4 regions of the Bacillus sp. LH1 genome follow, and region 1 is predicted to be linked to each of the others. Evidence: riboswitches for the same ligand, from Rfam matches in the RefSeq annotation. Region 1 holds a riboswitch; each other region holds the start of a gene.
The links. Region 1 has a riboswitch for lysine ahead of lysA (diaminopimelate decarboxylase). Riboswitches for the same ligand answer to the same signal wherever they lie in the genome.
Positions count from the first base shown of each region.

Region 2: linked by a shared signal. The riboswitch ahead of ACX9TM_RS09490 (aspartate kinase) and the one ahead of lysA (diaminopimelate decarboxylase) in region 1 are both predicted to bind lysine.
Region 3: linked by a shared signal. The riboswitch ahead of ACX9TM_RS15365 (amino acid permease) and the one ahead of lysA (diaminopimelate decarboxylase) in region 1 are both predicted to bind lysine.
Region 4: linked by a shared signal. The riboswitch ahead of ACX9TM_RS04505 (amino acid permease) and the one ahead of lysA (diaminopimelate decarboxylase) in region 1 are both predicted to bind lysine.

Region 1 covers NZ_CM175007.1:1,422,204-1,430,703, reverse strand. Annotated here, with positions in the region: gene lysA (diaminopimelate decarboxylase) at 107-1,423, opposite strand; lysine riboswitch at 1,604-1,785, opposite strand; gene ACX9TM_RS07535 (DUF3888 domain-containing protein) at 1,875-2,270, opposite strand; gene ACX9TM_RS07530 (LTA synthase family protein) at 2,525-4,411, shown strand; gene pssA (CDP-diacylglycerol--serine O-phosphatidyltransferase) at 4,600-5,301, shown strand; gene ACX9TM_RS07520 (NAD(P)-dependent oxidoreductase) at 5,332-6,303, opposite strand; gene ACX9TM_RS07515 (YozQ family protein) at 6,448-6,615, opposite strand; gene ACX9TM_RS07510 (histidinol phosphate phosphatase domain-containing protein) at 6,684-7,700, opposite strand; gene hisE (phosphoribosyl-ATP diphosphatase) at 7,713-8,036, opposite strand; gene hisI (phosphoribosyl-AMP cyclohydrolase) at 8,047-8,352, opposite strand; gene hisF (imidazoleglycerol phosphate synthase cyclase subunit) at 8,349-8,500, opposite strand, start outside.
Region 2 covers NZ_CM175007.1:1,785,639-1,794,138, reverse strand. Annotated here, with positions in the region: gene ACX9TM_RS09515 (MFS transporter) at 1-1,243, opposite strand, end outside; gene ACX9TM_RS09510 (8-oxo-dGTP diphosphatase) at 1,380-1,865, shown strand; gene ACX9TM_RS09505 (YndJ family protein) at 1,895-3,520, opposite strand; gene ACX9TM_RS09500 (DUF4166 domain-containing protein) at 3,526-4,137, opposite strand; gene ACX9TM_RS09495 (DoxX-like family protein) at 4,142-5,050, opposite strand; lysine riboswitch at 5,244-5,430, shown strand; gene ACX9TM_RS09490 (aspartate kinase) at 5,633-6,862, shown strand; gene ACX9TM_RS09485 (VOC family protein) at 7,092-7,544, shown strand; gene asnA (aspartate--ammonia ligase) at 7,607-8,500, opposite strand, start outside.
Region 3 covers NZ_CM175007.1:2,951,755-2,960,254, reverse strand. Annotated here, with positions in the region: gene ACX9TM_RS15380 (hypothetical protein) at 1-981, shown strand; gene ACX9TM_RS15375 (DNA alkylation repair protein) at 1,091-1,861, opposite strand; gene ACX9TM_RS15370 (iron-sulfur cluster biosynthesis family protein) at 1,895-2,200, opposite strand; gene ACX9TM_RS15365 (amino acid permease) at 2,315-3,781, opposite strand; lysine riboswitch at 3,894-4,087, opposite strand; gene ACX9TM_RS15360 (GNAT family N-acetyltransferase) at 4,408-4,857, shown strand; gene ACX9TM_RS15355 (sulfite exporter TauE/SafE family protein) at 4,894-5,904, opposite strand; gene ACX9TM_RS15350 (VOC family protein) at 6,002-6,799, shown strand; gene ACX9TM_RS15345 (aminoglycoside phosphotransferase family protein) at 6,814-7,743, shown strand; gene ACX9TM_RS15340 (metallophosphoesterase family protein) at 7,757-8,500, shown strand.
Region 4 covers NZ_CM175007.1:865,139-873,638, reverse strand. Annotated here, with positions in the region: gene ACX9TM_RS04525 (ABC transporter ATP-binding protein) at 1-1,305, opposite strand, end outside; gene gapN (NADP-dependent glyceraldehyde-3-phosphate dehydrogenase) at 1,902-3,341, shown strand; gene ACX9TM_RS04515 (DUF3626 domain-containing protein) at 3,420-4,505, opposite strand; gene racE (glutamate racemase) at 4,616-5,446, opposite strand; lysine riboswitch at 5,648-5,829, shown strand; gene ACX9TM_RS04505 (amino acid permease) at 5,977-7,401, shown strand; gene ACX9TM_RS04500 (ABC transporter permease) at 7,462-8,500, shown strand, end outside.

The DNA.
Region 1 (8,500 bases):
TATTTTATCACAATTCTGATTTTTTTCAATCCTAGTTTTCCGATATATTTTAATTATTTTATTTTATAAAAAAGGAATTGCCCATTCGAACAACTCCTTTTCCTATTTAGACAAGCTCTTTAATACGTATGCGATCGTTCCCAATAATATTTTCATATGTTTCGCGTTCCACAACTACTTGCGATGTTCCGCCTTTTGCAAAGACAACGGCTGGTCTTCGAATCCGATTGTAATTATTCGCCATCGAGTACCCGTATGCTCCTGTACAGGAAACTGCTAGTAAATCAGAAGCAGCGACTTTCGGTAAATGAATATCCCAAATCAACATGTCTCCACTCTCACAGCATTTCCCGGCAATCGAAACGAGTTCCTCATTCTCATCATTCGCTCGATTCGCTAACATCGCTTCATAACGCGCATTATATAAAGCAGGTCTTAAATTATCTGTCATTCCACCATCGACTGATACATATTTCCGAATACCAGGAATATCTTTCACAGATCCAACTGTATAAATTGTTGTCCCAGCATCACCTACAATGCTACGGCCTGGCTCAATCCATATTTCTGGCAATGGATATTCACATACAGTAAATTGTTCTCTCACTGCACTTGTTACAGCTCGCACATATGTCTCAAGAGTTAATGGTGTATCTGACTCTGTGTAACGTATTCCAAATCCCCCGCCTACATTTAACACTTTTACTACATAGTTTGTTTGCTCTCTCACTTCTTCTAAAAATTGGCGAAGAACTTCAATTGCTCGAACAAAACCAGCTGTTTCAAATATTTGCGACCCAATATGTGAATGGATCCCTAGCACATTATAATTGGATTTTTGTAAAGCCAATCCAATTGCCTGCATTGCTTGACCATTTGAAACACCAAATCCAAATTTCGAATCATCTTGACCTGTTGTAATATATTCATGTGTGTGCGCCTCTACTCCAGGCGTTACACGAATTAATATGTTCACAAATTTCCCATGTTGCATCGCTAAATCGTGTAAAACTTCTAATTCAAAGAAATTATCTACGACAAAACAACCGATATTCGCCTGAAGAGCCATCACTACTTCTTCTTCTGTTTTATTATTTCCATGAAAATGAATACGTGATGCCGGAAATCCTGCTTGGAGCGCAGTATATAATTCTCCCCCAGAAACAACGTCTAATGACATATTCTCTTCACGAGCTACTCGGCACATCTCCATGCACAAGAACGCCTTGCTTGCATATGCTACTTGATAAGAGAAACCACTTTCTTTAAAAGCACGATGAAATGCTCGGCATTTTCCTCGAATAGACTCTTCATCGTATACATAAAGTGGTGTTCCGTATTGCTTTGCTAGCTGCGTCGTATCGCACCCTCCAATTTCTAAGTGTCCTTGCCCATTAATTCGGCTTGTGCCGTGTAAATACATTTAAATTCCTCCCTTATTTCCTCTAAAACTCATAACCCCAATCTTCTATTCATTGCAGCACGCTTTTAGATAGACAAAAAACGCGCGGAACAATGTTCACACGCGTTTCTTATTAGGAAAAATATATATTGAAAAAATAAACGAGTTGTTATCTCCTCAAAATAAGAAACCGCATCAACATCTCCAAATAGCTCTCCATAAAATAAATCTTATGACAGTACTACATTTATTCAATGCAGTCCCAATATATGAATAAGATGGTTATTCTTATATTTCGGCAATAGTCCCTTTCAACCTATGATCACAGATTCCATTAAATCTCCCATAGCTTACTCTTTCCTATCGCGGCCTCTACCTTTGAGAGTAGATGAGGTAAGTCTATTTAATTTTCAAACATCTAATTGTTGCTATTAACAATACCAAAGGACCATTTTATTTGTCAAACAATTTTTTATATTGTTTTTTCACAGTTTAGTTTCGTATCATTTGGTAAGCGCTTTACTGAAATCTTTGTCACTTCCCATTCGCCTTCTTCGTTATTAAATGTAATCGTTACCTTCTCAAATGGTGGAGCAATTTTCCCAGCAACACGTTCATACTTTGTCACTTCAATACTTGCTTGAAATAAATATGTACCGCTATACACTTTTTTTAAACTAATAATTTTAGGACATTGATAAGGTTTCAAACTTCCATATTGTTTTTCAATTGCTTTATTTATTTTTGGAAATAAAACAGAATAAAGTGCATCTTCCATAAGAGGTGCATCATATTGGGCTACCGACACACTCGGTGAAGTAAAAAGTATAACACTACTGCATGCTATAAAATATAATAATTTTCGCATTATAACCTCCGTATTATCACGCGATTCTTTCTGCGTACGATAATTATCATACATAGAAATTCTGTTTTATTGTCTCCCACCACTCTTTTTCTACTCGATTATTATAAAAAAGCCCACAACCTTCTTTTATTTTCGTATAATGATACTCATAGTATAATAATCATAATAACAAAGGACTGTTCGTATATATAAAATGAGTCGTTAAGCAAACTGACTCACAAGAACTGTCATGCTTTTTAGGAGAGGAGTATATTATGCTACAACATCTGTTTCCAAAACTGCGATTTGCACTCGTTGCAGTCGTTTTACTATGGATTAAAACATATATTGTGTACAAGCTAGCATTTGATATTAAAATTGATAATTTCTTTGAAGAATTCATGCTTTTTATCAATCCACTAGCTGCGTTACTTTTATTTTTCGGCTTAGCTTTACTTGCATCTAAGCACCGAAACCGAATTATAATTGGAATCAGTTTTATACTGTCATTTATTTTATTTGGAAACGCAATGTTTTATGGGTTCTATAACGATTTCGTTACTTTCCCGGTTTTATTCCAAACAAACAATATGGCTGATTTAGGGACAAGTATAAAAGAACTCTTTACGTACAAAACATTACTTTTATTTGCAGATGCAATTATTTTAATGTTTATTTCACGTAAATTCCCATCATTTGGCGACAAAACACCACTTTCCCGCTCAGAGAAGCGAACTTTCTTTAGCGGTGTAACAGCTTTATTAGCACTACAAATTGTTGTATCAGTTATTTATAAACCACAAATGTTCTCGCGCTCATTTGACCGTCAAACTGTCGTGAAGAATTTAGGTTTATACACATACCATCTATTTGACATTACGCTTCAATCCAAGTCTTCAGCTGAGCGTGTATTTGCAAGTGGGGATGGGTTTTCTGAAATTAAAAACTATACAGACTCAAAAGACAAACAAGTTGATAAAAACTTATTTGGAGCTGCAAAAGGTAAAAATGTAATTTTAATTTCAATGGAATCTACACAAAACTTTGTTATTAATAAAAAAATAAATGGAAAAGAAATTACACCATTTTTAAATGAATTTATTAAGGATAGTTTCTATTTCGATAACTTCTATCACCAAACTGGACAAGGCAAAACTTCTGATGCTGAATTTATCGTTGAAAACTCACTTTATCCGCTAGATCGTGGTTCTGTATTCTTTACTCATGCAACAAATGAATACACAGCGACACCAGAACAATTAAAGAAATACGGATATTCTTCTGCCGTCTTCCATTCAAACGATAAAACGTTTTGGAATCGGGATGTAATGTATCCTGCGCTTGGATATGATCGTTATTTTAATTTAAATGATTACGCAGGAACGGAGCAAATGTCTGTCGGTTGGGGATTAAAAGATAAAGAGTTCTTTGAACAATCTATTCCAAAGTTAAAATCTTTACCGCAACCGTTCTATACAAAATTTATTACATTAACAAATCATTTTCCATTTCTTCTAAATCCGGAAGATCAATATGTTGATGAATTCAACTCGGAAAGTGGTGTTGTAAACCGCTACTTCCCAACTGTTCGTTACACAGATGAAGCTCTTAAATTATTTATTCAACAATTAAAAGAAGAAGGATTATATGATAATTCCGTTATTGTCATTTATGGTGATCATTACGGTATTTCCGAAAACCATAACGCAGCTATGGCACAGTTCCTAGGAAAAGATACTATTACACCATTCGATTCTATGCAATTACAACGAGTCCCTCTTATTATTCATGTGCCTGGCCAAGAAGGAAAAGTTGTTTCTAAAGTATCCGGTCAAATTGATATTAAGCCAACGCTCCTTCATTTACTTGGTATTAAAACAAATAAATCCGTTGAATTTGGAACTGACTTATTTATTAAAGAGAAAGACCCGCTTATGGTAATGCGTGATGGTAGCTTTGTTTCTGAAGAGTATGTTTATACAAAAAATATGTGCTACAAAAGAAGTACGGGTGAAGAAGCTGACATGACGTTATGTCAGCCGTATATTGAAAAAGCAAAAACAGAATTAAAACTCTCCGATAAATTAATTTATGGAGATTTATTACGCTTCGATCCTAATAATCGATATAAAACCGGAACGATGACAACGAAATTTGAATAGTAAAGGAAGCAACTTTATACAAGTTGCTTCCTCTTTTTATTTTCACTTAATTTTCGAACCATCCTTCTATGAAATCTTTCACAAATTGGTAATTTCTTTCGTATGAGGAATAAATTTATGGTATGATAAAATAAGTAAACTTTCATACACTAATTAAGAATTTATTACAGAAAGCAAGGGATCAGATTTTGTATAGAGCAGCTATTCCAAACTTATTTACGCTCGGAAATTTATATAGCGGATTTTTATCAATCGGCTATGCATCTTTAGGATATTATAAATCAGCTGCTATTTTAGTACTTATCGGGATGATGTTAGATAGTCTTGATGGTCGTGTTGCTCGTTTATTACGTGTTGATTCACAAATGGGAAAAGAGCTCGACTCGCTTGCAGATGTCGTAACATTTGGTGCAGCACCAGCTGTTTTAATGTATTACACATCTTTCTCAAACTACGGAATCATCGGATTATACATAGCGGGATTATTCCCTCTTTTCGGAGCATATCGTTTAGCACGATTTAATGTAACACCATCTTCTACTTCAATGAAATATTTCACTGGAGTACCGATTACAGCAGCGGGAGGGCTTGTTGCTTTCTTAACATTATTTTCACATACCATTCCAAAAATCGTTCTTATTACCGTATTTGTAACGTTCGCATTTTTAATGGTGAGCCGCATTCGTATCCCAAGTTTAAAAGATGTACCAATTCCACGATATAGCATCATTATTACACTATTTTTAGTTGGAATCATTATTACAATGTATCAAACAGGATTTGGAAATTTTTCTGTTTTCTTATTCATTGCCATTCCACTATATATTTTGTACATGTTATCTCAATTCATTAGACAAAGACCGTCTAAAAAAGCGAATAAAGAAAAATAAGAAAACCTTCCGAGTCCGGAAGGTTTCTTTTTATTTTGTAACTAATACCTTTTGATTTACAGGTGTTACTGGCTCTTCGCCGTTTAATACAGCTAAAATATTTCTGACAGCCATTTCAGCCATCGCATCACGAGTTTCAAATGTTGCATTCCCTACGTGTGGAGCAAGTACTACATTCTTTAATTCTTTTAGCTCTTCTGTAATTTTCGGTTCAAATTCAAACACGTCAAGAGCTGCTCCTTCAATTTCATTCGTTTTTAATGCATGAGCAAGTGCTGCTTCATTCATAATTGGTCCACGTGAAGCATTTACAATATACGCTGTTTTCTTCATCATTTTAAACTGCTCTTCATCAATCATATGATGTAATTTCGGATTATAAGCACAGTTAATTGTAATAAAGTCTGCTGTTTGTAATAATTCTTCCAACGTCACATACGTTGCTCCCAGTTCACTTTCAGCTTCAAGCTTACGATTTGGCCCTGTATATAAAACATCCATTCCAAATGCTTTCGCACGTTTTGCAACAGCCTTCCCGATTTCTCCAAGACCTATAATTCCGATTGTCTTACCATGGACTTCTCGTCCTAAGAAAAATAACGGTGCCCATCCGTTAAATCCAGTCGTACGACATAACGTATCCCCTTCAGGAATTCTACGCGCCGCTGCTAAAAGAAGTGCAAATGTTAATTCTGCAGTCGCTTCCGTTGATACTTTCGGTGTATTCGTAACTGCAATTCCTTTTTCGCCCGCATACGTGTAATCAATATTGTCGTAACCAGCACCATAGTTTGCAACAATCTTTAAATGAGGCGCTGCATCAATAACTTCTTTTGGCACCTTTGTCGAAAGTAAACTTAACAATGCATCTTTATCTTTTACACGCTCTGTTAATTCATCTATAGAAATTAACTCCTCTTTATTGTACATTTCTACATTATGATCTTTTAATAGTTCTAATCCAATTTCCGGAATTTTTCCCGCTACTAATATTTTTGCCACTACTAACACCTCTTCTATAGAAAATAAGACATCTCTTATATTTCATTGTAAGAAATCCACATATAAAAACCAAGGAATTTGATTATAGTTTTGAAAATCGACACTTTTCCATGAAAAAAGAGGAGATGCAACTCTCCCCTCTTCTTACGCTTTTTCCTGCGATTCTTTTCCAAGCTTCACATCAATAGTTCCTTCTGCAACCGTATCGCTAATTTGCTCCTCAATAACCGATTGAGATGCAGCATTCGTTTCAGAAGTATAAGCTTGTTGCTGTGCACCTTGTACATTTTGTTTGTTTTGTTGTTTCGCCATTTCTTACCCTCCTTTTCATTCTTTCTTATTTTGAACAAAAAGGACAGTTTTCATCAAAAAATTGCGTTTCATTTTGAATTTGTTACTTCTTCTTCAAGCGACCTCATTACTCTTGCTCGCTTCGTAAATGTTGCAACCTGAGTAACACCGTGAGCTCGTAATGTTTGTACATTTTCTTGTACATAATTCCCTAAATCATTTGGGTAATGGGCATCCGAAGAAATCGTAATTGGAACACCATACTTAGCTAATACTTGTAAATATAGTGGACTTGGGCACATTTCACGAACAGGATAACGATAGTATAATCCTGCATTTATTTCTGTTGCCGTATTCGTTTCTACTAATGCACAGGCAATTTCCTCATAATAAGAAAGCTGTTCATTCTCATCCAATCGATAATTAAATACCTTTATATTATCAAGATGAGCGATAATATCAAATAACTCGGTACGAATCGCACTCTCAACTGTTTTAAAAAACATATCATATAATGCGCGTAGGTCATGCACCTCAAAATATTCTTTCGTATCTGGATTATCAAATCCCCAGCCATTTAGAAAATGAACGGAACCAATTACATAATCAAAGTCTCCTAGCTCTAATAATTCTTTTAACTCTCCTTCACAACCAATAAAATAATCCGCTTCAATTCCAAGTTTAAGTGTGACACCTCTTTTCCCCCATCGTTCTTTCGCCTCTTCAATTGCCTTTGTAAAATCATACAGTGAAACTACCCTTACTTGATCTAACCATTCTTTCTGTATACGACCGAGCTTAGAATCACTAATATCTACATATTTTTCATAATATCCTTTTGCTTCATGAAAACGATATAGATGATCAACAATTCCCACTTCTTTTATTCCTTTTCGCACAGCTTCTTCTAAATATAGATCTATCCATTCTGTTGTAAATGGCCCTTCCTTCACACGCTTTTGCAAACGCTCTTGTGTTTTCATAAGCCAATCAATAGAATGTCTTTCTTGAAGCGGTTCATAACATTCCAACGCTTCATTTATTTTAGCAAGCCATCCTATTGAATACGGTCCTTCTTCTAAGTGAAGATGATAATCTACTTTCATATACATTCCCCCTTATAATGTATCTATTTCCCTTCTATCCCCAACTCTCGAAAGCTTTCCATTTCGTTCTTTCACCTCTCGCATCACATCTTCCAATGCAATATTTTTTTCAGCTAATAAAACGAAACAGTGATAAAATACATCAACCATTTCTTTCACTACTTCTTCTTTATCATTATTTTTACATGCGATAATTACTTCAGCACACTCTTCACCAATCTTCTTTAAAATTTTATCTTCTCCTTTTGAAAATAAATAATTTGTATACGATTCAGGAAGTGGGCTTCCCTTTCGTTCTTCAATTGTTTTATACAGCAACTTAAAGGCATTTTCCATATGTATCCCCCTATATAATTTGATAGTGAAAACATGTCTTCTCTCCCGTATGACAAGCAGGTCCTACTTGTTTCACATTCACAACAATTGAATCTTGATCACAATCTAAATATAAAGATTGCACATATTGAACATTCCCTGATGTTTCCCCCTTATTCCATAACGACTGCCTCGAACGAGAATAAAACCATGTTCTTTTCGTCTCTAACGTTTTTTTATATGCTTCTTCATTCATATAAGCTAGCATTAAAACGTCTTTCGTACCTTCTTCGATGACAATTGCCGGTATTAATCCTTTTGAAAAATTAGGTTTCATAACCGCACCTCAATATTTGCATCTCTTAATTTTCGCTTTACACTCTGCACTGTCGCCTCACCATAATGAAAGATGGATGCCGCTAACGCTGCATCAACCGTTGTCTTTTGAAAAACTTCTATAATATGATCCGTATGACCACAGCCTC
Region 2 (8,500 bases), 360 kb from region 1:
TCGGTACAGACAATGCGATTCCAATTGTTAAAATTACTAAACTAGCTAGTGTTATAATAGTTATCTCGCCACCTATGACAGTAGCTAACCAGCCTACAACTACGTATCCTAATGGCAATAAAGCAAAAGAACCCAACATATCAAGGCTTGCCACTCTTCCGAATGCTTCTTCTGGTACAAGCTCCTGTAAACTCGTTTCCCAAATGAGTCCAAATATCATCATGCCAAATCCTTCAATTGCCATTAAGAATATTAAAGCGGGTGCCCAAGAAATGAATGGCATAATTAATAAAGCAATGCCACTCATTAAAACACCTCCATAAGCCAGTAATCCTCTCTTATGCCACAGCTCTTTCCCACCAAATATTAATGCGGCAATTACAGCCCCACCACCAGAAAAGGCCATGCCAAGTCCATACACGTAAGCTTCAAAATGATGATGAACATTAAATAACCATGGAATTAATACGACGATAATACCGGCATAACAAATATTTATAAAAGAAAAAACTAAAATTGTAATCCACAGCCACGGATGACTTTTTAAAACGAAAACACCTTCCATAAACTCTTGTTTGTAATTAAGCTTACTCTTTTCAATGGGTTTTACTTTTTTAAACTTAATTTCTTTTAAAAATAATAAACATAAAAATGATAATAAGTACGTTGCTGCATCTAGTCCGAAACCTATCCCTGCAGATGCAACCGATACGATTAACCCACCAAGTGCTGGCCCAATTAATCGTATACCTTGATTACTCATTTGAGTGAGTGCGTTAGCTGCATTACGAATTTCAGGGACGAATACTTTCGCCCTTACAGCAGAATATGCTGGTTGGAATATCCCTTCCATAAGTCCGTATATGGCAACGAGAATATATAAAATCGTAATTGTTAATAAATCCATAAATATAAGCGATGCAAGTAATAGCATTAATATACAGCGGATTATATCCGTAAATAACATTAACCTAACCCGATCAATTCGGTCTACAATTAAACCCGCAAACGGTAAAGCAAGAATATTAGGTAGCATGTACATTGCCATCGTCATCCCCATTACAACTGTTGAACCAGTTAATGAATACACAACAACTGGAAGTATGACCATAGTTATCGAACTACCTAAGGTCGAGAGTAATTGTCCAATCCATAAAAACTTAAAGTGCGTTGATACTTTAACTGGTAATAATAATTTTCCAATATAACCTAAACTTTTCTCCTTTTGTATTTCCCCTTGCATGTCTCTCCCCTCTTTTCAAATGACTATAGAATACATAATATATGACTGAAAATTTATAATATTATATTTCTAATTATATAAGAAACAATTATGTTATGGTAAAATTATCAAAAAATATAAAGGAGAATACATCATTATGCCTCCAAATCCACATAACATCGAACACCAGATCTATACAATGTGTATGATCCAACGTAACAATGAAATTTTACTCATAAAACGCCCCAACCATCGAGGTTTCCCCGGCTACATCGCTCCTGGCGGCAAAGTAGATTTCCCCGAAAGTATCGTTCAAGCCGCTATAAGGGAAGTAAAAGAAGAAACCGGATTACTTGTTTCGGATTTAAATTTTAAGGGATTAGATGAATATGTAAATCCGAAAGGGAATGTTCGGTACATGGTATTCAACTACTGGACAGACTCATTTGAAGGTGAACTTCTTTTAAACCCACCTGAGGGCAAATTATTATGGATAGCAATCAATACCGCACTAAAGCTTCCTATGCAAACTTGGTTTAAAGAAAGATTCTCATTATTTTTTAAAAAAGGCACTTTTGAAATTCAACGTGTTTGGGATGATGAGCTAGATAAACAAATTTCTATGACAATTACCCATACATAAAAAAGCTTGGAAACCCATCCAAGCCTTTCTTACTTCTGTGCAATTTTTTCAATCTTATAATGAATATGTAAAAATTCAAGTCCAAATAGCCACATGCTATGATGAGCTGTTAACATTTTATCCTTACCCTCTGTAATGATGAAAGTCTCTGCTAACGGTAAACGGATTGTTAAGAACCGAGTATGTAAATAAATCCCCTCATCTCCCTGGCCATTTTCTCTTAACTTACTAGTAATGATTAAATCATGATTATCATTATATAGTTTCAAAATACCAGTCATATTCGAATAAGGTAAAGGTAAGGCGATATTCATATATGTCTCATTCTTATTTGTATGCTTTGAATAAAGAGCTACAAAAATAGATTCACCTGCTTCATTTTTCCTTATCCAAGCCCTTACATTCTCTCTTCCATCTTTCTCATCTATTACACTAATGATAGAGCCATGCATCGTTTCCCAATTGCCGCCCATCCCTAAATGTATTTGTCCTACATGCTTGCTCATTTTCTCATAACAAAATGCAAATAGGCGGAACCAACGAGCCCATTTAATATTTGATTGCAACTCATACTCTGTTGTATTTTCATAAAAACGAATAATACTTAAAGGTACCTTCGTCACGTCAAATGACTCACTATGAAAATCAGTTATTTGATCAACTAAACCGTTGTATTCCTTACTGCCTACTAAATTGCCACTATATAAAAAAGCCTCACCAATTGCCACACTTCCTCTTAATTTACTCATTGGTTTCCCATAGTATTTATAATTCGGAACACTCTTTTCGATCATCCAGCCGACAAATGCCGGTAACGCTACTCCAATTCCGTTGACAACACCGTGAATCCAAACCATTTGAGCAATTGTAATCGTCATTACATGCTTCAAATTTCCGTATGAATATATAAGTGAGAACATAATTGTAACCATGAGTGTACTAGACGAAACGATTAAAAGAATCTTTGCACTGATAGCATTAAATTTTGCTCTCCAAACGTAAAATCCATATCCATAAATGGCACATAAATATAGGAGCACTGCAAAAAATTCAAATATTCTCGAGTATGTAATTCCTATTGCAACTGTCATAGGTGAAATCATGATGATAAACATAATAGCATCATATACTTTACTTCTCTTTTCTCTTTTTCTCCCTATTAAACCAGCTGATAATGGCAATAGAAACGCCGAATAATGAAAATGCGCTGCTGTGAGTAAAACAATGTCAGAGCTAAAATGCATAATTGAAAGTTTTGCTACTGAAGCAAAAAACCAAAAACCACCTAAAAACAAATAAATAAACGCACTATCTATGGCGATTTCTTCTAACGGCTTCCATCCTCTTTCTAGCAATCTACTTACACCAAATAACGCAACAATTCCTGTATATACAAACCAAACTAGCGCAAATACATTGTAATTTGTGACGAAAGCTAGCATTGCACAAATTGCTGCGATTGGATATAAAAACGATACGAATTTATAAAATAATAAATACGATCCATCTCTTTTTCTTTTATCAATAATACAAAGTGACATTGGTATAAATAATAAAACAGACAATAATATAATTGCTTCAACAGGATTTATATTCGACCACTCATATATTAGAAAAACAACATAACAAGCAAGCCCAAATATTATATTTTTCATATCGTTTATTTCCTTTCCACAAATGTTCCCTTATATGAAAAAAGCGAGCCAATTAACGGGTTTCGTACTTGTACATGAATTCGAAAACACTGTAGTGTTGCATCATAACTTTCAACAATTTTTGCTTCACCATACAAAAATTTTGGTAACTGCATTTTTCTTCCAAACATATAAAACCATTGTTTCTTTGAAGAAATATGCATTGCCCCTAACTCATCGATATGAAAATGCAGTGTAGAAACGAGTAAATGTGGTTCGCCAAAATAATCTACAATTTCATTTTTGTTTTCATCAAACTGCATAACTGCATTAAAATATCTTTTCTTATTATGGAAATAAAAAGTACGGTTCCACCTTACTAATTCTTGTCCATATTCATCTCGCTCAGCTATGTTTTGTATCGTAAATGGAATTTCCTCTCCTCGTTCCGAGAAAAACATTCGAAACTTCGATGTAATTTTCAATATAAATTTCACGAAAAAAGAGCCACCGTAAATTTCATCCATTTTTCCTTCCCCTGTAAAACTATTCTCTTCTGTAATCGCATAACGCTTCTGCAATTCAGGATGAAGATTTTTATAGGTATCCCCTAATAATCGTTCATACATATTAGCCATACACTTATCCCTTTCTCGCCCTCTTGCAATTTTTCGCGCTTGGTAAATCGAAACTATTTATATAACCGACAATTGATAACCCCATTAGAAGAACATTTAATGTAATCGGATTAAACGGCCCTGTAAAGCTTGCAATATTCGTAAATCCTGCTGCTAACGTTAAAACTAGTAATACAATAATATGCAGTATAAATAATTTTCGTTTTATTATTGGCAACAGCCATACGACGCCGAAAATTATTTCTAACATCCCAATTATTTTAAGTATACATATACTACTTTCATTTGAACCGATTAATACAGAAAGCATCTTTACTTCTTCTAAATGAGTAAACAGTAGTTTTGGCACTATCCCTTGATATATCCATACAAAAGCAAATAAAAAACATACGAGCCAATACGTCATTGTTCTTCTAATTAGTAACCTAGGATGAAGCCCCTTTTCTAACCATAATTTTAAAGCATCAAAACTCCAAGCAGCCGCCCAACCTAATAACGGCCGAAATATATAGCAATCTATTACATTCCCTACACGACCAAATCTTGTATCATAATCATATTGTGTCTCAAAATGGATGTATTCTTTATTTGGCGTATACTTCCAATAACCACGTCCTATTTGAATAAGAGATAATGTATTATCCGTCCAAAATTTTAAAGAAGAAATTCTTTCACCAGTTTCTTTTCTTATTTCACCTATTGATTCCCCTTCTCCAGCTATTTCAAGCCCAAATCCAATCTTTGTTTTATACAAAAACTTCTGTGGTTCTCCTTCTTTTTTCTCTAAATACGAAATTTCAGTAAAGCGAGCATCCCACACTGTATGTATATGTGGTTCTTGCGTATATTCCCATAATTTTTCCATCGTCGTGTTCATTTTTGTCGCAACATAAATAGGCTGTTTCCTTTTCATTCTCCCCACCTCCTATGCACTATAAGTTTAATGTACATGCAATGAATTTATTTTGCTACATTTTTCACAAACTTCCTCAGAAAAAAGAAAGAATTTTTAAAATATATATAAAACACTTGATTCCCCGAAAAATTTAAATTATTATAAAACAAATGTTACCAACAACTTCATAAATCAAACACTCTCGCCTAAAACGTGAGATAGAGGTTGCGATACTTATGAGTATTCTAATGGAGACACAGAGATGTCTATGAACTTAGATGAAAGGAAGTATTGCCGAAATTGATAAATTTCTCTGCATTTATCAATTGGGGCTGTTTTCGAATAGAAACAGAACTGTCATATGTACAGACGTGTACGTATGAAGAGCTATCTACAAAAAAGAGATATCATTTTTTATGATATTCCTTTTTTGGCGGTTTTTTTATTAGCTCCGTTTTCTGTTTCCCTTTTCCTGTAACAGCACCATCCTCACTTATTTGAGATGGTGTTTTTTGTTTGTCTTTCTGGTAACTACAGGAGTATTGGGATTGATATATTTCCTAATCTATTCTTAAAAATAGACGAAAGAAGGAATTTGTAATGGAAACAATTGTTCAAAAATTTGGTGGCACTTCTGTCGGAAGCGTCGAACGCATTCAACATGTAGCAAATTTAATTATTGAAGAATATGAACGAGGTCATAGCATTGTCTCTGTCGTTTCAGCAATGGGAAAAAGCACAGATGAACTTGTCGCACTCGCTAACGCTATCACAGAAAATCCAAGTAAACGTGAAATGGATATGCTTCTATCTACAGGAGAACAAGTAACTATTTCATTATTAACAATGGCACTGCAAGCAAAAGGCTATCATGCAATTTCATTAACAGGGTGGCAAGCAGGTATCACGACAGAATCTGTACATAGTAGTGCACGGATTACTGACATTCATACAGATCGTATTCAATCTTATCTTGCTGAAGGTACGATTGTTATTGTAGCTGGTTTCCAAGGAGTCAGTGAAGATTTTGAAATTACAACGCTTGGACGAGGCGGTTCTGATACAACTGCTGTCGCATTAGCCGCTGCACTTAAAGCAAAAAAATGTGATATTTATACGGATGTTACAGGCGTATATACGACGGATCCACGAGTTGTAAAAGATGCTTACAAATTAGACGAAATTTCTTATGACGAAATGTTAGAGCTTGCTAATCTCGGTGCTGGCGTATTACACCCGCGCGCCGTTGAGTTTGCTAAAAATCATAACGTAGTTTTAGAAGTTCGCTCAAGTATGGAACAAGAAAACGGAACAATTGTAAAAGGAGAATGTAACATGGAACAACAATCAATCGTTAAAGGTATTGCATTTGAGGATAATATTACACGTGTCACAATTAAAGGACTAGAACAAGGCTCGCTTTCAACAGTTTTCTCTACATTAGCAGCAGCACACATTAATGTAGATATCATCATTCAAAGTATTACAAATGAAGGAACTGTACATCTCTCCTTCTCCATTCACTCGAATGATTTAAGAGAAACTTTAGAAGTTTTGGAACAAAATCAAGAAACTCTTCACTATGAATCTGTAGAACATGAAAATCACTTAGCAAAAGTATCAATCGTAGGATCTGGCATGGTATCTAACCCAGGTGTCGCTGCAAATATGTTCACTACTTTAAAAGAAGAAGATATTCATATTAAAATGGTAAGTACATCAGAAATTAAAGTGTCTGTCGTTATTGACCGCCTTCATTTAGTAACAGGCGTTGAGGCGCTGCATCAATCATTTATGGCGAAAATTGAGCCTTTCGTGCAAATGAGCTAATTTGATATGTTTAGTAACGCTTATAAAAAAAACATATTAATCTACTTCCTTCCTATTAAATAAAAAGCTATTCGTTAACAAGATGCTATATGATATATTAAAAAACACCTTGTCACATTTTCCTATACTGTGACAAGGTGTTTTTGACTGAAAGGAATTTGTAACTACTTAGTAGTATAATTATGAGGATAATTAAATAATAAACTTTTATACATAAGGAGATAAGACTATGGCAAAAAACAAATTACTACGAATGGACAATGTCAGCATCGTTGTAGAATCCCTTGATAACGCAATCTCTTTCTTTGAGGAGATTGGCTTGAATCTCGAAGGTCGAGCAAATGTCGAAGGTGAATGGGCTGGTCGCGTAACTGGACTCGGTTCTCAGTGCGTAGAAATCGCTATGATGGTCACTCCAGATGGCCACAGCCGAATTGAACTTTCGCGATTTCTCACCCCTCCTACTATAGCAGATCACCGAACAGCTCCTGTAAACGCCCTCGGTTATCTACGCGTCATGTTCACTGTCGAGGATATTGACGAAATGGTATCCAAACTCACTAAGCATGGTGCAGAGCTCGTTGGCGAAGTAGTTCAGTACGAGAACTCGTATCGTCTCTGCTACATTCGTGGAGTCGAAGGAATTTTAATCGGTTTGGCGGAAGAACTCGGTAATAAATAAGCAAGTGAAGTTTTATAAAAAAGAGGGAATAGCTATATATTTAAGCTATTCCCTTACTTCTATTAAAACAGATGAATGTTTTCTTTCTTGCAAGCTTCACGTAAATCGTCAGGCCATACAGAAGATTGAACTTCACCGATATGTGCTTTACGTAAGAAGTACATGCACATTCTTGATTGTCCAATGCCACCGCCGATTGTTAATGGTAGTACGTCTTCTAGTATACCTTTATGGAAATCATACTCACGTTTGAAGTCTTCACCAGTTTTCGTTAACTGCTCATCAAGTGATTTACTATCAACACGAATTCCCATTGATGATAACTCAAATGAAGATTGTAGTACTGGGTGCCAGAATAAAATGTCACCGTTTAATTTCCAATCGTCATAATCAGCTGCGCGTCCGTCATGCTTTTCACCTGAACGAAGTGCATCACCAATTCCGATAATGAAGACTGCACCGTGTTCTTTTGCAATTGCATGTTCACGATCTTTCGGTGTTAATTCTGGATATTTATCTTCTAATTCTTGAGAAGTAACGAAAACAATTTCTTCAGGTAAATACTTTCCAAGGAACGGATATTTTTCAAATAAGTGATCTTCTAAATCTTTGAATATTCCATAAATTGTTTGTACTGTTTTTTGTAAGTATTCAACAGTACGCCATTCTTTTTGAACGATTTTTTCCCAATCCCATTGGTCAACATAAATGGAATGCGTTGCATCAAGTTCTTCATCACGACGAATCGCGTTCATGTTTGTATATAAACCTTCACCAGCTTCATATCCGTATTCATGTAATGCAAATCGTTTCCATTTCGCTAGTGAATGAACAATTTCTAATTCTTCTCCTGAATGTAACATATCAAATTCAATTGGACGTTCTACACCGTTTAGGTGATCGTTTAATCCTGATTTTTTCGTTACGAATAATGGTGCAGATACGCGGAATAGTTC
Region 3 (8,500 bases), 1.5 Mb from region 1:
ATGAAAAGAATGAAAAATGTAATGTTACTATTGTTATGTTTCTTATGTTTAAGTGGGTGTAATTATAAAGATGACGATCAGGTGAAAAAATATGTGAAAAAAAAGCACGGAATTGATGTGATTGTAACACATTGGGGTGCTATAAACGAAGGGAATATGGGGCATACATATCATACTGTTCAAGCAAAAAATAACAAAAATATTCAATTTAGAGTAGAGGTAGATGGCTTCTTATATTCAAGAATAAAAGGTGATGAATATCAATACGGAAAAAAAACATATGAGGAATATAAGAAATTTAAACCAATGCTAGAAGAAATTAAAAAATTAGGTTACGTGGAACCTGAAAATAAAAATGTTTTTCAATATATAGTGGATGATGATATAGAGGAGAAACCAACGGATACGTTATTATTAACTTTAAAAACGAGTGACAAGATTGATTACAGTCAATTTGAATCAAAAGAATTAGATCGTTTATATGCTCTAATCCAATTCATTCAGAAGAGTAATAGAAAGATAACAACACTTGAAATTGAGGATTATAATGGTGAATCTATAGGCTTGCCTTTTCAAAATGTGCAAAAAGCTATAACGAAAGAAGAACTGCTTTTAACAATGAAAAACACAGTAAGCGGTTATTGGACATATTTGGTTCAAACTGAAACAAAAGTAGGCGTAAGGTTAAATGAAATTCAAAATGATCGTTTTGAAATTGAGGATATTACTTGTCCACACCCGAAAGACGGCAATTGTCTAGAGTATGAATTGACATTAGTTTTCAATGACAGTGAGATAAAATATAGAAATGATCCATATGTAATAGATGATTTGAGAAAGGTAGTCACTATTCTTAAAGAAGAACTATATAATAAGGAATTTAACATATATTTAAGGAACAAGGATGGAACAAGTTATTCACTCTGGCTATCATCCGAAAAAATTAAGGAAAGTAATAACATAGAAGAGCTAGTAAAATAATGATATAAAGAAGAAATTTAAAGTGCTTTTTACGTTTGTTATTTCTGTATTCAAAAGGAAAACCGCTTATACTTCATTTTTGAAGCATAAGCGGCTTTGTTTAAAATATTTAAAAACAAAAATCTTTTGGTAAATTACCATTTTTAATAACTGTTCTTAACCCATGTTTTATAATCCAAGGATTAATAGGATGCTGTTTATCACGTAATTGCTGTAACCACTGAAAAACGAGTTCTTTATCTTCTTTCGTAATATCGTTAATATGATTGGCTACAGATTTTTGAACATATTTAGAAGGGTCATTCATTAATGGTTCAAGAAGTTGTAAATTGTACTGAAAATCACCTTTTAGAGCTCCTATTTTTTTAGCCCAAGGAAGCCTTGGTCTTGTACCTTCAGAAACTAATCTCCTAATGTGGCTGTTTTCGTCATGAATCCACTGTTGTAATATGTTTAGTGTATCTTCATGGTATGTTTCAAGAAAGGGCCGAATGGCATATTCAGCAGTATTCCTTTTCGTTATTTCATACATTGCATTAAACGAGATTTTAAAATCGTTAAGCCCATATTTTTCAACGTATTTTGCAACAGGCATGTACATATATCCATTTGTAAATGTGCCTACTTCTGTTGTATTTTCTGGTCCTAATGTTTTCAGTAATATATGTATTGCGGCATTAAAATCTTTTTGTAAAGCATTGTGTAATTCATCTGCAATTACTTCAATACGCTGTTTTAACTCTAAATTTTCAACTTTACAAGCTACAGAATCTACAAAGATGCTTTTAGAGAAACAAGGATCGTGTTTACAAATAGAATCAGCTATTTTTTCTGCTAATTCTTCATTAAATAAAAATTTTAACGGAACATATTTACCCATTTTTTCACCTCGGTGGTCAAATGAAAACAATTTTTATTTTTTAATCGACAATCCATAAACCAAAGTCTCACTCGGAGTCGTAATACTAAAACCTGTCGTCTTATAATCAAGCTTCACTGTATCACCAGTGTAGTCTTTCGTAAATGAATCCATTTGTACGATAAGCTCCGCATCTTCATATACAACATCATCTGCGTTAAATGTATCCCAAATTAAATCGACATCAACGAAAATACTACAGGAGTTTGTCATTGTTCCTCTAATGCGAATGATCTTTTTGTCTTCACGTTCTAATCTATGTATAGCTGCTTTTGCTTCATCAGTAATGCGAATGTTCATTGTATCCCAACCTTTTATTTATATTTCTTCTATTATGGCAAAAACAGGAGCAATAGGGAAGGAAAGAGGTTTGCAACAAAAAACGAGCAAACAAATTTGTTTGCTCGTTTCACTTTATTTTAGTTCACATTTATCAAGTGGAATCACTTTTGTTTTTTTCGTAAATTTATATCCTAACCATAGTACTAAGAAGAGTGGTAAACCGATGTAAGAAACGAGTACGCCATTCCAATCGATTGATTCACCCATAAATGCGCCGTAGTTTTGTCCTAAAATTACGATGATACAAAGTGTAAATGCGAAGATTGGACCAAATGGGAACCATTTTGCTCTATATGGTAAGTCATTTAAATCTTTTCCTTGTGCGATATACGCTTTACGGAAACGGTAATGACTAATTGCAATGCCGACCCAAGCGATAAAGCCAGACATTCCTGATGCATTTAATAACCAAATGTATACAACACCGTCACCGAATAAAGAAGCAATGAAAGCGATACTACCGACAATTGATGTTACGATTAATGCGTTAACAGGTACACCGCGGCTATCTAATTTACCAAGAAACTTTGGTGCTTTTCCTTGGCGAGCTAAATCCCAAAGCATACGAGTTGATGCATACATACCAGAGTTACCAGCAGATAGTACTGCCGTTAAAATAACAGCGTTCATAACAGAAGCAGCAAAGGCAACGCCCGCTTTTTCAAAAATAAGTGTAAACGGACTTACTGTAACATCACTTGCAGCAAGGCTTTCAGTTGTATAAGGAATTAATAAACCGATAACGAGAATTGCAAGGATATAGAATAAAAGAATACGCCAAAAGATTGAACGAATCGCTTTCGGAATATTACGCTCTGGATCAGAAGTTTCACCAGCAGCTACTCCTAATAGTTCAGTACCTTGGAATGAGAAACCAGCTGCCATAAACACACCGATAATTGCCATGATACCGCCGTTAAATGGTGCATCTGCAACAGTGAAGTTTTTAAATCCAACCGTTTCACCGCCCATAATTCCAAAAATCATCATGAAACCAACAATTAAAAAGATAATAATCGTAACTACTTTAATAAGTGCGAACCAATATTCAGATTCACCAAACCCTTTAACAGATAAATAGTTTAAAAGGAAAATAATAGCTAAACATAATCCGCTCCAAATAAGAGAAGGGGTATCTGGGAACCAAAATTTCATAATTAATGTTACGGCTGCAAGTTCAGCAGCAATCGTAATTGCCCAGTTATACCAATAGTTCCATCCAAGTGCAAAGCCAAGTGATGGATCAACAAATTTTGTTGCATACGTACTAAAAGATCCAGTAACAGGCATGTAAGCTGCAAGTTCAGCTAAGCTTGTCATTAAAAAATAAACCATAATTCCAATTGCGGCGTATGCAATTAATGCGCCACCAGGTCCAGCTGTATGGATGACACCACCACTGGCAAGAAATAGTCCGGTACCAATTGTACCACCGAGAGAAATCATCGTAAGGTGACGAGATTTTAATCCGCGTTTTAATTCACCTTGTCCTTGTGTAGTTTGCGTTTTAGAGGTAGATTGATTTGTTGCGCTATTCATGTTCAACACTCCTTTTCTTGTAGGTTAGGAAGGAGCGGGGGAGAAAAATACAAAAAACCGCCAAAGGAATTTGGCGGAACGTTTCACAAATAACCACCCCATCATACCCTTCCGTTAAGATAGCACCCCACGTTTACACGGTAATTTTGTAAACGTGACAGTTCTGTTCCTTTCGGAGACAGCCCCAGCTCATATTTCCAGAGAAGAAATATAAACTTCGGCAACTTTTCCTTTCAAACGGAGTCAGCTGACATTCTCTGTGTCTCGTCCGTTTTACTATTAAAAGTCGCAACCTCTACCTCATCGGATTGATGAGGATTTATATATTGCTAAGATTTTTAATATATGGCAATTGTAATGACTTTCTGAATATATTGCAAGATATTTTGTTAGGAAAAGTCAAAAAATATCGGTTATTGTATAGGAAACGCTTGCAAAACTCCACCCGAACCTACTATTATGTAGCAATAAGCAAAGAAAAAATTGTTATACAAATGTTTCGCAAAAAATATTGAAAAACCCTCTAAATTAAAAGAAAATTCAGAAAAATATAATTCGACATTCATAATAAAGTCATATTATTTGTTATAATTAGGGTAACGTTTAAGCAAAAAGGGGAAATCAAAATGAAATTAGAAACAGAAAGGCTCTATATAGTGCCGTGTACAGAAGAGAGGATTCAAGTCGCTAACGAGCAAGGATATAATAGCGGTCCGCATATTGTAGGGCATGTAAAGAATGTAAAAAAAGATGCAACTTTATTACCATGGGGGGCGTGGTATGTTCTTCGAAAAGAAGACGATAGCGTTTTAGGTGATATTGGGTTTAAAGGGAAACCAAACGAGGATCAAACAGTAGAAATTGGCTATGGATTCATTGAGAAATATTGGAATCAGGGCTATGCAACAGAAGCTGTAAAAGAACTAATCGATTGGGCTTTCAAAACAGGTGAGGTAGAAACAATAATTGCAGAGACACTTCTAGATAATTATAGTTCGATGCGTGTTTTAGAAAAGTTACATATGAAGAGAGTAAATGCTACAGAAATGATGATTAATTGGAAAATAGAAAAATAAAAAATACCGCTCTAAATTGAGCGGTATTTTTTATAGTTATGGTAGCATTTGCTTCTGATCATTCGGATACTCAGCCGTTGACGTATTAGGACGATTGGAATGATTACGAACAGCAATGAAAATAGAAATAATAACGACAAGACCAACTGCAACGTAAGAAAGTGAAATAATAGTTGGATCCACTTTAAATGTAGTAAGCAGTGTACGAATGTTTGTAAAGATAATAAGACCACCAACTAATACGCCAAGTAAATGAGAAGGAACGATGCGAACTAGCCATGCCGCGATTGGTGCCGCTACGATACCACCGAGCATGAGAGAAAATACCCAAACCCAGCTTACTTGTTCCCAGCCAAGTGAGATGAAGAAGCCGATTGTTGCAGCGAGTGAAACAGGAAATTCACTCGTATCTACAGATCCAATAACTTTTCTAGCTTCATTTCCTCTTGCTAGAAGAACAGGTGTCGTAATCGGCCCCCAACCACCGCCACCAGTTGAATCAACGAATCCAGCGAATAAACCAAGCGGCACAAGTTGTTTTGCAGACATACGCTTATTTGAAGTGACAATTTGTTTTTGAATGATGAATCTTAATAAAATATAAACCCCTAAAGTAAATAAAAATACGGAAATGTACGGTTTGATTACATCTCCAGGCAAATTACTTAAAAAACATGCCCCAACAAATGCGCCGATTGCCCCAGGTAATGTAAGCCTGGAAACTGTATATTTATCAACGTTTCCAAATTTGATATGAGATGCGCCAGAAGCTGCAGTTGTAACGACTTCAGCTAAATGAACCGATGCGGAAGCTACAGCCGGTGCAATACCAAACATTAATAATAGTGAAGTAGACGTTACCCCATACGCCATTCCGAGTGCTCCATCGATCAGTTGAGCGAAAAATCCAATAATAGCAAAGACAATTAATTTCTGCATAAATAATCCCCCTGTAATAATAAATGAAAAAGACACTTTTCCCGTATGAGAAAAGTGCCTTTGGTTTTTCCAATCAGCAATAATTAAATTTGTTTCATTATAATACATATTAATCGTATAAATCAACTAGGTTTTAAAGTTTTTGAATTGAATGAAAGAAAAATAAAATATACAATAAAAGGATGGAGAGAAAGGGGAGAAAGACATGTTACGATTTGATCATCTTGTTCACGCAGTTCATGGTACACCGGAGGAAGCGGCAAAACAAATGCAGGAACTTGGATTTCATACTGTATTAGGCGGAGAGCATACGAATTGGGGTACTTGGAATAGTTTAAGTTATTTTGATTTATCATATATAGAATTTTTAGCAGTTCAATATGAAGAAAAAGCGAAAGAAGCAGAAAATCCATTAGTACAAGAAACAGTGGTGAAACTACAAAATGGAGAAGGAATGCTACAAATCGCGATCCGAACAGATGCAATTGAGGAGCTAGCAGTTAACTTTAATAAGTACGGCTTACATACGATAGGGCCATTTGAAGGGAAACGCATGAGAAAAGATGGCCGACTTTTAGAATGGAAAATGTTATTCGTTAAGCAAGAAGAGAACGGACCGAAATTACCTTTCTTTATACAGTGGAATGAAACGGACGAAGAAAGAAGAAACGATTTACGTAACAGTGGGATGATCACTGAACATAAAAACAAAGTGCAACAAATTGAAACGATTCATTACGCAGTAAAAAACGTTCGAGAAACAGTACGGAAATGGAAAAAAGTAATGGGACTATCTACAAGCTCAGTTGTGAAAAATGAAAAATGGAATGCTGAGTGTCAAAGTGTAGTATTTGGAGATGTTCATGTGCAGTTTTGTGAACCGAGTGGAGAAGGGCTAGTACTAGAACATTTGAATAAGAATGGCGAATATCCATTTGCAGTAGAGTTTAAAGGTGGAAATAAACGAGAGCATGAAGTGCTAGGTAGTTTGTACATATATTAATAGAGGTGAACGTTGTGAAAGAAATGCTTAGGGAGATAGAGAGAATACTAGAATGGCCTCGTATGTTAAAAGCGACTGTTATTTCAAAAGGCTTTTCATTCGATGAGAAATATAAAATTGAATTAGAGAGTGGGGCCTCGTATTTTATTAAAGTATGCGATTCATCATATTTTGAACGGAAGCAGGAAGAATATGAATATATGCAGCAGCTAGATTCTTTACATATTCCTATGCCAAAATTAATTCATTTTATTAGTCTTACTAAATTCAATAAATGTGTACAAGTTTTTGAATGGATTGATGGATTAGATGGTGAAGATATATTAAGAACGTTGTCTACAGAAGAGCAGTATAGGGCTGGAAAAAAGGCTGGAGAAGTACTAAAAAAGATTCATTTAGTTGAAAAAGAAGATAAAAGTAATTCATGGGAAATCTCTATATGGAGTAAATATGAGAGATACTTAGAAGCGTTGAAAGAATATGAAGTAGACTTTTTTCGTTTAAATACAGTGATAGATTTTGTAGGAAATCATAAAGATTTATTAAAAAATCGTCCCATCGTATTTTTACATGACGATTTTCATCCGGCTAATATAATGATTGACCAAAATGAGTTTCGGGCTGTCATTGATTTTGCTAGATTCGATATTGGTGATCCTATTCATGATTTTTATAAAGTAGCACTATTTACAACGAATATAAGCAAACCATTTGCGGTTGGACAAGTTCACGGTTATTGCGGAGGAGAACCTGATCTACATTTTTGGAAACTGTACTCATTATATGCAGCAATGATATTCCCGGCTGATATCGTATGGACAAACCGAAGCACACCATATTTATTAGATGATATGAAGGAAAGATTAAATGGAATTTTAGAAGATCATAATGATTTTTCATCCTATATTCCAAAATGGTATCAATCAAGCGAATTTAATAAATAAAGGAGTAATTTATATGGATAAAATAGCAGTAATTTCAGATATTCACGGTAATATTCAAGCATTAGAATCCGTGTTGAATGATATTAAATTAAGAGGAATCGAGCGCATTATTTGCCTTGGAGATTTAGTAGGAAAAGGACCTCATTCCAGTGAAGCAATTGAAATCATTCGTAAAGAATGTGAAGTAGTCGTAATGGGAAACTGGGATGATTTTATTACAAAGCCGACTGAATTTGAAGCATTAAAATGGCATCAAAAACAATTATCGGAAGAACAAAATGATTATTTAAGAAGTTTACCATTTTCAATCGAATTTTTTATGAGTGGAAAACTCATTCGTATGTTTCACGCTTCACCGAGAAGTTTATATGAAAGAATTCAACCACACGCTTCAAGAGAAGAACGTATTAGTATGTTCGAAAATAGTGATCTGACAGAAAATATAGAAGGAGAAAGAAAACCAGATGTCGTTTGTTACGGCGATGTTCACCAAGCGTTCGTTCAAAATTTCAGAGGGAAAACGTTATGTAATGCCGGTAGCGTAGGAAACCCACTTGAAATAACGCAAGCTTCCTATTTAATATTTGAAGGAACATATAATGAAAAAGAAGCGGCGAGCTTTTCTATTCAACTTGTACGAGTACCGTATGATATTGAATTAGCTATCAGATTAGCAGAAGAACTCGAAATGCCAGAAATTGAAGAGTATAAGCAAGAGTTACGGACGGCCTTATATCGGGGGTTTAAGGGGAAGTAA
Region 4 (8,500 bases), 560 kb from region 1:
TCCGAATAAAATATTTTCTCGCGCTGTTTTTGAGAACAAAATATGCTCCTGCGGTACATAACCAATCCAGCCGAGTACATTTTCATTCGTCATTTTATCTAAAGTCACATCAGAAACTGCAATATCTCCATCTCCAAGCGGATATTGGCGAAGAAGCTGACGTACAAGCGTCGTTTTCCCGCTTCCTGTTTTTCCGACAACCCCTAGCGTTTCTCCTTGCTTTAATGTGAAAGAAACCTTTTTTAAATTTTCTTCAGTTGATGAAGGATATGAGAAAGACACATCATCAAACTGAATATAATCCGGCTCTTGCACAAGCTTTGGATGTTTCGGATTCTTTACATCTGGCTCATACGCTAACGTTTCATTCACACGGTCAAGCGAAGCATTTCCTCTTTGCATAACATTAATTAATTCCCCAATTGCAAACATCGGCCAAATCATCATCCCTAAATACACGTTAAAAGAAACAAGTTCACCAAGCGTCACCTTTGACTGGAACACAAGGTATGCACCGTACACTAAGCCGATTAAATAACTAAGACCGACAAGCATTTTCACAGTTGGTTGGAATAATGCATCAATCTTTGCTACCTTCATATTTTTTTCGTAGACGTCATCTCCTAAATGATGAAATCTTTCCTCGTCTGCATTCTCTTGTACGTATGCACGAATAACGCGCACACCAGCGATTGATTCAAGCACTTTATCGTTCATATCACCAAACGCATCTTGTGCAACTGTAAATCTTTCATGCAATTTCTTTCCATATATATTCATCGCATACGCCATAATTGGAAGCGGAATAAGCGCTGCAAATGTAAGCTCCCAACTAATTGTAAACCCCATCATAAAGACAATCGTAAGCATATATAAACTAGAATCCACAAGCGTTAATATACCAAAACCAGCTGTCATAGCGATTGCTTTCAAATCATTTGTCGCTCTCGCCATTAAATCACCAGTACGATTTTTTTGATAAAAAGTCGGCGTCATCTTAAGTAAATGCCCCATAAATTTAGAGCGCATCGTTTTCTCAAGTACGAATGCACCGCCAAACAATTGATGTTGCCATACGAAAGTAAGGCCATATCCAACGATCGTAACCCCTATTAAAATAAGAATAGACTGTATAATAGCTTCGTTCGATAACGTTCCTGTTTTTATGTTATCTATCGTAACCCCTAACACTTTCGGGGGAATCACTTCAACTATATTCACAATTAAAAGAGCTCCAATGGCAATACTATATCTCTTCCAGTGCTCCCTAAAAAACCATTTTAGCTTTAGTAATACTGATAACAATGTAACCTCTCCCTTCTCTTTCTCGTTTACCTCTCATTTCTTTATCCACTATCCAGACCTATCACATTTACATTTCGTAACCCATACAATCTCATCACATTTTTCCACCTTCCAAAGTTTTTTATCGGAACTAAACAAGGGAAAATAAACAAAAAAAAGCATACCGCCGCTTGACGATATGCACAGGAATGCATAAAAAGCGTACGTTACGATATACGCAACGTACGCTTCTTATAAGACAAAGATGCCCTATATATCCGTACGGGTTGCGTAATGATATGAATGTTTTCTGCCATTTAACAGAGCTAAGCCCATTACATTTACGATTACAATCATTACGCACACCCCTTTCATTTATTTTCCATTTATAATCTTACAACTTTATTGAGTATTCTGTCAATTATTTTTTCACACTTTAAATAAAAATATATGATACACCATTTTGAAATAAGGGAATGTTCTGTAAGAAAGGGCATACAAAATAAAAAAAGAATAAGAAATCGTTTTCACAAACATTTCATTTGAAAAATGTTATCAAACCCCCTACAATCACCTTATACTCACTCTTACAAGTTGCTATTTTAGGAGGACTAATCATGACAACTAGCAATACGTACAAATTTTATTTAAACGGAGAATGGAGAGAAAGCTCTTCAGGAGAAACAATCGAAATTCCATCTCCATACTTACACGAAGTAATTGGACAAGTACAAGCAATTACTCGCGGAGAAGTAGATGAAGCAATTGCATCTGCAAAAGAAGCTCAAAAATCATGGGCTGAAGCTTCCCTACAAGATCGCGCAAAATACTTATATAAATGGGCTGATGAGCTCGTAAATATGCAGGATGAAATTGCCGATATCATTATGAAAGAAGTCGGTAAAGGATATAAAGATGCGAAGAAAGAAGTTGTTCGTACAGCTGACTTCATTCGTTACACGATCGAAGAAGCTTTACATATGCACGGAGAAAGCATGATGGGCGATAGCTTCCCGGGCGGTACAAAATCTAAGCTTGCGATTATCCAACGCGCACCACTTGGTGTTGTATTAGCAATCGCACCATTTAACTACCCAGTAAACTTATCTGCTGCAAAACTTGCACCAGCATTAATTATGGGTAACGCTGTTATTTTCAAACCAGCAACTCAAGGTGCAATTAGTGGTATTAAAATGGTTGAAGCACTTCATAAAGCTGGCCTTCCAAAAGGTCTTGTAAACGTAGCTACAGGACGCGGTTCTGTAATTGGTGACTACTTAGTAGAACACGAAGGCATCAATATGGTATCGTTCACAGGTGGTACAAACACAGGTAAACATTTAGCGAAAAAAGCTTCAATGATTCCACTTGTATTAGAACTTGGTGGTAAAGATCCTGGTATCGTTCGTGAAGATGCTGACTTACAAGATGCTGCAAACCATATCGTAAGCGGTGCATTCTCTTACTCTGGTCAACGTTGTACAGCTATTAAACGTGTACTTGTACACGAAAACGTAGCGGACGAGCTTGTTAGCTTATTAAAAGCGCAAGTAGCTGAACTATCAGTTGGATCTCCAGAACAAGATAGCACAATCGTTCCATTAATCGACGACAAGTCTGCTGACTTCGTTCAAGGTTTAGTTGACGACGCTGTAGAAAAAGGTGCTACAATCGTTATCGGTAACAAACGTGAGCGTAACTTAATTTACCCAACATTAATCGATCACGTAACAGAAGAGATGAAAGTTGCTTGGGAAGAGCCATTCGGCCCAATCCTTCCAATCATCCGTGTTTCTTCAGATGAACAAGCAATTGAAATTGCTAACAAATCAGAGTTCGGTCTGCAAGCAAGTGTCTTCACTAAAGACATTAACAAAGCATTTGCAATTGCTAACAAAATCGAAACTGGTTCTGTTCAAATTAACGGACGCACAGAGCGCGGCCCTGACCACTTCCCATTCATCGGTGTAAAAGGTTCAGGTATGGGCGCACAAGGTATTCGTAAGAGCCTTGAGTCTATGACACGTGAAAAAGTAACTGTATTAAACTTAGTTTAATCTTATAAAAAGAAGCTGATCTATAAATAGATCAGCTTCTTTTCTATATAAATACTTCCAAAAACGAAGTATTTCATTCTACTTCCGATTTGGTTTTCCAAATCGAACTAAAACATGCCATAATAATTTTAATTCCTGAAGCACTTCTTCATAAGTTCCACGATCACTCCAAGATAATGGATTGCGTTTCAAATCCACTACAGCAGAGCCAATTATATTTGCATCGATACAATGATTCCGTGCAATGCGTCTTGCTAAAGATGGCATTTTTGAACCTCTAAAATCCATCGGAACTTCGTCTACCGCAAGTACAAAACCGATGTGCCAATACAAATCAATAGCATACTTCAGGCAAATTTCTTCTAAAACTTTTCCTACATCCGTACCCTTAAATGAAGGATCTGCGACAAGCGCTTCCACGTCTTCTTTTAGAGAAATCTCTCCATGAATCTGCGCTTCAATATAATGATTAAGGTTACGGGCTGGCTCTTTGCTTACTACATCTATAAACGGCCTTTTCAGGTTAGCCAGTAAATGATTAATTAATATTGTTGGAGTCAAATTTCCTTCACCAATTGCAAAATCTCTTACGAATGTCTCTTCCAAAAGAGCAGCTACAATCATATCAAACTCCTCATAAGTCCCCTTTTCTTTCGGATCTTGATGTGAATCTAAATATGTATATGTAGAACGCGAAGAAACTTTTGGAGATAAGAGAAAATAACAGGAACCAAAACGCGGAGCCGGCCCATCTGGATGTAACATTAAATTTAGCGCTCCGTATTTTGGACGTTGATCATTCGTTACGCCTTCTAATTGATATGCCCCTCCAAATATTCTCTTTTCCCAAAGGTCACGTTCACCACCAGGATAAGCAGATACGCTTCCATTAGATAGCAATGTTTCAAACTGACTTTTATATACTCCTTGCTCAAATAGTGCTTCAGCAACACTTTTCTTACTCGAATCTAGTCTGTCTGGATGAAAGTGTAAAGCAATCCTTGCGTGAGATTTTAAATTAGCGACAGCCTCTTCAAATATTTCATCTGTAATATTAGACATTTTAAGTATATGATTAATCGTTGCTTTAGCCTCACGTTTTTCGTTCTCTGCATATTTTGAAATATACTCCAAAGCAAATAATTGAGATCTTGATAATTCCATAATCAAACCTCTCCTTTAATTAAAATGACCTTAATGATTTCAATTAAAAGCTTATTCTTTCCTTCTTATGAAACGAACCTAATTTATTTAAAAACGTAATTTACTAAATCTTAATTATGCATACACGCATTTTTCATAGGCAAATGTACACATTCTACAGAAATTTGATACCCTAGCCATCGCTCAGCAATATGTTCAAATGATAAAACAGATCCCGTTGTAAAAAAACGATGCTTCGGATTCAGATTGTCAGACAAAATTCCTTTGTGCTGTAAAATGGTACTTAACTCTATCGCCGTTTCTTCTGCAGAACTAATAATCGTTACATCTTCTCCTAGTTCCTTTTTTATATAGGACTCTAAAAGTGGATAATGCGTACATCCAAGAATTAACGTATCTATATCTTCTTTCGTTAATGGAAGTAAAGCTTGTTTCACTTGCTGCGTGACATATGCTGTATCTTCTAATTGATTTTCTACAACTGTGGCTAAAGTCGGGCAAGCATAGCTATGCACTTCCAAATATGTATCCAGCTCGTGTAATGCTTTTTCATACATATTAGATTTTATCGTACCTACAGTTCCAATTACCCCGATTTCCCCTTTCTTTGTTACTTTAATTGCCGCTCTTGCTCCTGGATGTATAACGCCAATAACTGGAATGGAAAGTGCTTCTTGCAGCTCAGTCAATGCAGCAGCTGCAGCAGTATTACATGCTACGACTAGCGCTTTTAATGGAAACTGTTTGAGGAACTCAACCATTTCAAATACGAAAGATTGCACCTCCTCTACACTTCTTGGCCCATACGGGCAACGCTTATTATCACCAATATAATAAATGCTTTCTTTAGGCAATTGTCTTATAATTTCGCTCGCAACTGTTAATCCCCCAACTCCCGAATCTAGCACACCTATTACTGAATGTTTATGACATACAGACATTTACTTCATCCCCTTTTCAATCATCTAGCGCTAATAACATGTATTATATTACGAAAATTCAAATATCACATAACAATCCCTCTTACTTTTAATCACAAACTCTTCTCTATAATCTGATTATTACTATATCCATTGACGTATAAAAATACATTTGTTACTCTTAAAGACGTTAATTTAATATTTAAATCCTCATTCGTATCTCGGTGAGGTAGAGGTTGCAATCATTAAGAGTATCATTTCAGGAGATGTAGTGGCATTGATGAAGGAATGAGAAAGGAATGGTTGCCGAAGTAAGTCGTGTCCACCATGCACGCTTGCTGGGTCTGCATTTAATAAGTGCAGAACTGTCACAAACGTTTCGTTTGTGGAGAGCTATCGAGAGGTATGTCGTGGGTTTCTTATAAGATAGAAAGCATGTAGCGGCAAATTACGTGCTTTTTTTGTTTTGTTTGGGACTTCTCTTCCTGACTCAGGAAGACATACATATCTCCTCGCTTGACTTGGTTATACTAACTTTGGAGGTATTTTCTATGCAACAAAAAAAATGGGGCTTTTGGGTACTAACAGCTTTCGTTGTCGGTAACATGGTTGGCGCTGGTATTTTCATGGTGCCAAGTACGTTGGCACAAACAGCAAGCCCACTCGGTGTCACTTTAGCTTGGTTAACTACAGGGTTCGGTGTTTTAATGCTAGCTCTTGTTTTCGGTAATTTAGCAATTCGTCGTCCTGATTTAACGACAGGGCCACAAAGTCATGCATATGCTTTATTCTCAACACCAAAAAAGAAAAAAATGGCTGGCTTCAGTATGGTATGGGGATATTGGGTTGCAAACTGGGCAAGTAACGTTGCCATCATTACATCATTTGCGGGATATTTATCACTCTTCTTCCCAATTATGAAAGATACGCGACTACTATTTTCAATCGGCTCGTTTAACGTAGAAGTCGGAAAACTAATTACATTTACGATTTGTTCCATCTTACTTTGGGGAACTCATATTATATTAACAAACGGTGTAAGCGGAGCTGGAAAACTAAACTTCTTAGCAACAACAACGAAAGTAACTGGATTCCTTTTATTCATCGTCGTTACGTTATTTGCATTCGAAGCTTCTAAATTTGGACAATGGTATACACCGATGATTGATAAATCAGGGGCATCACACGGTCTTCTTTCACAAGTGAATTTAGCTGCTCTTACAACACTTTGGGCGTTTATCGGAATTGAATCAGCTGTTCTTTTATCAAACCGTGCTGTTTCTCCAAAAACGGTAAAACGCGCAACAGTTGCGGGATTACTTATTACAGTTGCCATCTACTTAGGAATCACAATTTTAACAATGGGTGTACTTCACGTTGATAAATTACAAGCTTCTGAACGTCCATTAGCAGATGCACTAAACGCTGCAATGGGTCACGGCGGCGGGAAACTGATGGCATTACTTGCTCTTACTTCCCTGTTCGGTTCTATCTTAGGCTGGATTTTATTAAGCTCAGAAGTACCTTATCAAGCAGCAAAAGAAGGTTTCTTCCCTTCCTTCTTCACAAAAACAAATAAAAAAGGAAGTCCAATTTACTCATTACGATTAACAAACATTATGTCGCAAGTATTCCTATTCTCAACATTATCAGGAACCATTGCGGAAGCTTATACATTCGTTATTACCGTATCGACACTGGCCTACCTCATTCCATATCTCGTTTCACCAATCTTCCAGTTAAAACTAGTCGCAACTGGTGAAACATATAAAAATGAAATGCGGGCAAGAATTACAGATGGCATAGTCGCAGTTATCGCACTTTGCTACGCACTATGGGTTATTAAAACGGGCGCATCCGATATAAAAACGTTCCTTCTCGGAATTGGTTTATTCGTAATCGGATTTGCTTTCTATCCATTAATGAATCGTGATCAGAAAAAAAATAACGAAAAGAAAAACGGGCAAGTTGCATAACGCAATTTGCTCGTTTTTTCTTTTGTAAAACATATATAATAGAACAAAGAGGTGAAAAACATGTCAATCGAATCGCTATGGAGCAGTCGCTTCCAACAACATATTCAAAATATCATTACATACTTTGCACGTATGATTAACGGTTTACTATATAGCTTTATCTTTATTTCATGCGTTGGTGCATATTATTATGCTCAGTTTCTAAAAGCATCTCCTTCTAAAGGAATATCTTTAATAATTATAACGATTGTACTTACATTCATTATAACGAGATGCCCTATCCGTACATTTATTCAAAAACCTGATGCTGTCTATTTACTAGCACTAGAAGAGAAATTAACATCTTATTTTAAAAAATCTCTTCTATACAATTACATCATGCAGCTTTTCCCATTATTATTTACGTTCCTTATTCTCGTTCCACTTGCTATGCAATCATTGCAATTAACTGTACCTTTTTTATGTACAATCTTTATCGTGTTAATGATTACGAAAGCCTGGAACATGTACATACATTGGATGTGGCGTGATAGTCACGAAAAAAATATATGGCTAATCATTCGTATTACTTGTAACGCCCTAATCATTTACATGCTGTTTTATTCCGCAAATGTTCTCATATTGGGCGGACTACTCTTACTACTTGCTTTCCTACTTCTATATACGAAAAAACAGCCTACAAAACGAATACCGTGGGATTACATAATCGAGCAAGAAGAAAAAATGAACGTTCGTTTTTATCAATTTGCTAGCATTTTCACAGATGTTCCGCAACTGAATAAACAAGTAAATAAAAGAAAATGGCTTACAAATTGGATTGAACCTTTATTACATAAAAAACGAGCAACTTTCTTCTATTTACATACATTAGCATTTTTACGTGGAAATGATTATTTCGGTATATATATTCGCTTAGGATTGATCGGTGCTTTCGCCTTATATTTCATACCAAATATATACGTAAAAGGCTCTATCACTTACATCGTTCTATATATGATCTCTATGCAGCTCCGTTCACTATGGAAATATTTTTCGGGAAATATTATTGTGGCATTATATCCAATCCATACTGAAGAAAGGATGAAGCAATTTCTTCACT